2 regions of the Pseudophaeobacter sp. A-200-2 genome follow, and region 2 is predicted to be linked to the other one. Evidence: riboswitches for the same ligand, from Rfam matches in the RefSeq annotation. Region 2 holds a riboswitch; the other holds the start of a gene.

Region 1 (2,197 bases), on a different contig from region 2:
CGATGATTTCCTGTGGCGCCGCACCAAATTGGGCCTGCGCCTGACCGAGGAAGAGCGCGCGGCCGTCGATACCTATATCAAGGACAAGATTGCCGCGTAACGGCGGGGAAATCGAAACGCACCGGGCACGGTATTCCCTGCCCGGTGACACCTCTGCAGATGGTCTGGCCGTCTTAGAACTCCACCCCTTTCTGCGCCTTGATCCCGGCGCGGAAAGGATGTTTGATCTGGCCCATCTCGGTCACCAGATCCGCGATCTCGATCAGCTCTTCCTTGGCGTTGCGTCCGGTCAGAACCACATGAGTCATCGGTGGTTTCTGCTCAACCAGAAACTCCAGAACCTCATCCAGATCCAGATATTCATAGCGCAGCGCGATATTGATTTCATCGAGCAAAACCATTGTGTTGCGCTCATCCAGTATCATTTCCTTGGCCTTTTCCCAACCTGCGCGGGCCGCCGCGATATCGCGGGCCTTGTCCTGCGTTTCCCAGGTGAAGCCTTCGCCCATCGCGTAGAACTGGCACAGATCGCCGAAATGCTCCTCGATCAGGGTGCGTTCGCCGGTCTGCCAGGCGCCCTTGATGAACTGCACCACGGCGGATGGCATGCCGTGGGCGATGCAGCGCATGATCATGCCGAATCCCGAGCTGGACTTGCCCTTGCCGGGGCCGGTGTGGACGATGATCAGCCCCTTTTCACCGTCCTTATTGGCCATCATGCGGTCACGCGCCGCTTTCTTTTTCGCCATCTTGGACGCGTGCCGTGCCGCTTCTTCCTCGGAAATGCCGTTATCAGACTTTTCGGTCACCAAGTGCCCTCCTGCAGTTTGGCACCATGTCTTGACAAGGAAGCCCGCAATAGCGCAAGGGGATTTTGTTGGTTCCTGCGAAAGCAGGCGAAGAGGGAATGTGACACGGCCATCTGGCCCAAGCACAGCCGCCCCCGCGACCGTGACCGGAGAGGTCTCCACGCCACTGGGTAACACCGGGAAGGCCGGAGAACCGCAAAGACCCCGCAGCAATGCGGCGGCCTTGAGATCCGCAAGCCGGGAGACCTGCCAACAGACTTAATCTACGGGCGGACGGGGTGTGCCGCGACCGGATGAGAGCCGATTCATCCATACGGCTCCCCTCTGGCCTCTCCCCGTCTGTCTGACAGGACGCAAGGAGACGCCCGCCAATGGCGAAGGATACGGCTGAACAGCCCCCCAAAGGCAGCCCAGAGGTCACCCTGACCATCTGCACCACCTGCAAGCGCGAAGGCGTTGATCCCGAAGCCACCCGGCCCGGCACCCTGTTGCTGCAGGCGCTGCGCGCCGCCGACCTGCCCGACGGGGTTTCGGTGCGCGGCGTCGAATGCCTGTCCGCCTGCAAGCGCGGGTGTTCCATGGTGCTGAGCGGCGGCACCGAGCGCTGGAGCTACATCTACGGCGATCTGGATCCCGATCAACACGTTGATGACATCCTGCAAGGTGCGGCTGCCTATGCCGCGACCGACGACGGTCTGGTGCCCTGGCGTGCGCGCCCGCAGGTCTTTCGCAAGCAATCCATCGCCCGCATTCCCCCGGCGCCCCAGCCGGGTGAATGCCCATCCGAGGAGTAACCGATGAGCGATCTCAACAAAATTCCCGTCACCGTGGTGACCGGCTTTCTCGGCGCGGGCAAGACCACGCTGATCCGTCACCTGATGCAGAACCCGCAGGGCAAACGCCTGGCCGTACTGGTCAATGAATTCGGCACCGCGGGTGTGGACAGCGACATCCTGAAATCCTGCGCCGATGAAAACTGCCCAGAAAACAATATCGTGGAGCTGGCGAACGGCTGCATCTGCTGCACCGTGGCGGACGATTTCATTCCCACGATCGAGGCCCTGATGGCGCTGCCGGAAACGCCCGAACATATCCTGATTGAAACCTCCGGGCTAGCGCTGCCGAAACCGCTGCTGAAAGCCTTTGACTGGCCCGCGATCCGCTCGCGCATCACCGTAGACGGGGTCATTGCCCTGGCCGACGCCGAAGCCGTCGCCGCAGGGCAATTCGCCCCGGATCTTGACGCCGTGCAGGCCCAGCGCGAAGCGGACGACAGTCTGGATCATGAAACCCCGCTGTCCGAAGTCTTCGAGGACCAGATCTCGTGTGCAGATATCGTGCTTCTGTCCAAGGCGGACCTTGCCGGGGAAGAAGGCCTTGCCAAGGCC
Region 2 (2,197 bases):
GCAGGGCAGGTGGCAGAGTTTTTCCCTGTATGTGGTGGAGAGTGTGTGATGACTGGGATGAGTTCCGACGGGGCGGGCGCGCAGGCCCGGCAGCCCTTTACGATCTACGCGGTGTCCGCCGCCAATGGCATTCTTGCTATCTGCCCGCTGCCCGGTGCCGGGGGCGACTACAAGGGGGACCTTGAGCTGATCCACGACTGGCAGCCCGGTCTGGTCATTTCCATGACCACCGAAGCCGAGCATGTCTCCGTCGGGGCCGCGACGCTGGGGGTTGATCTGCAGAGCATGGGAAGCCGCTGGGTGCATCTGCCGGTGGCGGATTTTGGTGTGCCCGGCCCGGAGGTGAACGAGGCCTGGCCCGGGGTCAGCGCCTCGGCGCGCCAGGCGCTGAACGGTGGCGGCCGCGTTCTAGTGCATTGCCGGGGCGGCTGCGGGCGCTCCGGCATGGTGGTGCTGCGCCTGTTGATCGAATGCGGTGTTGCGCCAGAGGCGGCGCTGAACCGGTTGCGCATGTCTCGCCCCTGCGCGGTCGAGACCGAGGCACAGATGGCCTGGGCCCGCAGCCGCTGAGCCAGAGGCAGCCCGCCGGAGCGGGCTCGACTGTCATCCCGCTTTCTTCTTCACGGGGCGCGGCATTCACCGAATAAGACCGACGCCCCTCCTGTGGGTTCTCGGGGTCTGCCGCTACGCTGCGTTGAGCGGGATGGCTTCTCCGAAGGAGCAGGGGCGATGCGGCAGGTGATCTGCGGGCTGCGCTTGTGGATCGCTGGACAGTAGCGCGTCGGCAAAACGGTCCAGACCGCTGCGCTCTGCTGCGGTGTCCACTTCGCAGAACACCCGGATCCTGTCGTGCGAGGCAAAAAAGCGCGCCGGGCAATGGCGGGTGCAGCCATCGAGCAGGCTGTCGCCGGTGATTTCAAAATCCTCTTCGGTCATATCCCGCGCGGTATCGAGCGCCCCGCACAGGGCCACCAGCATCCGTTCCAGTGCCGGGCAGCTTGCCCCGGTGTGTTGACAGGTTGTTGCCGCAAGTTCATGCGTTTTTGTCGTCCAGATCATCGCGCCCTCCGCGCTGGGGCAGGGGCATAAAGAGGGGGGAGAGACATGTGGCCGGACGCTTGTCGGCCAGAATGGGCCGCGCGACAGGAACCATCTCACCCGCTCCGGACACCCCGCCCGGTTTCGAGTTGTGCGATGGCAGGTCTCCTGACTTGCGGGTCATAGCTTCTCCGGTCCTTCCCGGCCGCAGGTCTGTACCTTGCGTCCAGTGGATCTTCCGGGGTCGCTCTCCGCCTACAGTTGCGGGGGCAGTCGTGGAATTGTTCTGGCCGAGAGAGGCCGGATCGCACCACGTTCCCTTTTCATCCCGGACCCGCCAAAAGCGGATCGCGGAAACCATCTGTGAAATGGGTAGCGGGTCGAAGGGCGAGTCGTCAATTCGCTTGTGTGAAAGTCGGAGAAATCCGCGCCAACGCCAGCAAGCCAGGTAAGCTTGCTGAATTGTGCAGGCGGATGCGGTGCCCTCAGGCCGTGCGGTTCAATCGTTCTTCGGTCAGCCGGGCGAAATCTGCCGCGCGCGCCTTGAATTTTTTATTGAGCGAACCGCGCGCCAGTTTGAAGGATTGCAGCAGCAACCGCCCCGACAGGGTCTTGGCCGTCAGGTTTAGTGAAATTGTTACACGGGTGCGCCGCGGCGACAGCGCCATCAGTTCGATCTCGGTTTCGCCGTTCAGCCCGCTGCTGTCGCCGGACAGCAGAATGCGGGTGACGGGATCATAGGATTTGAGAGCAATGCGCAGCTCGCGCGCCTTGCCGCGAAAGTTGAATTTGGCATCCCAGGCGAGGCCGTTTTCAGGCGTGCTGATATCGCCGATCCGTTGCACGTCGATGCCGCGCCGGATGGCCGAGCGTTCAAAGCTTTCAAAGTCCGACAGGGCTTCAAACACGTCGGCGATCGGTGAATCGATATCTTCTTTACTCGTGAAATCCATGACTCTGACGCCTGCTTGCCTGTTTTGATTGATCAATTCTCAGCGTGGCCGCGATATTCCCTTTAATCCAGCGTATCCGCAAGCCAGTTCTGCAACAGAAAATGTGCAATTGCTCCTTTTCGGGCAGGCTTCAGGATCGGGTGCTCTCCGGCAAAGGCGCTCATCATGTCCTGCTTGCTGACCCAGATCGCGTCCTCGATTTCATG

What was found. A riboswitch is a leader RNA that binds a small molecule or an ion and turns the genes downstream of it on or off. The one in region 2 is predicted to bind cobalamin.
Region 1: it holds a riboswitch for cobalamin, as region 2 does, so the genes downstream of both, SM766_RS17910 (DUF1636 family protein) here and SM766_RS12055 (hypothetical protein) in region 2, are expected to answer to the same signal.

The regions. Positions count from the first base shown of each region.
Region 1 is NZ_JAXGFU010000012.1:84,536-86,732, forward strand. Features, by position in the region: gene glpD (glycerol-3-phosphate dehydrogenase) at 1-100, shown strand, start outside; gene cobO (cob(I)yrinic acid a,c-diamide adenosyltransferase) at 174-809, opposite strand; cobalamin riboswitch at 862-1,077, shown strand; gene SM766_RS17910 (DUF1636 family protein) at 1,181-1,603, shown strand; gene cobW (cobalamin biosynthesis protein CobW) at 1,607-2,197, shown strand, end outside.
Region 2 is NZ_JAXGFU010000007.1:102,879-105,075, forward strand. Features, by position in the region: gene SM766_RS12050 (protein-tyrosine phosphatase family protein) at 49-570, shown strand; gene SM766_RS12055 (hypothetical protein) at 685-1,059, opposite strand; cobalamin riboswitch at 1,180-1,415, opposite strand; gene SM766_RS12060 (SRPBCC family protein) at 1,524-1,991, opposite strand; gene nudC (NAD(+) diphosphatase) at 2,054-2,197, opposite strand, start outside.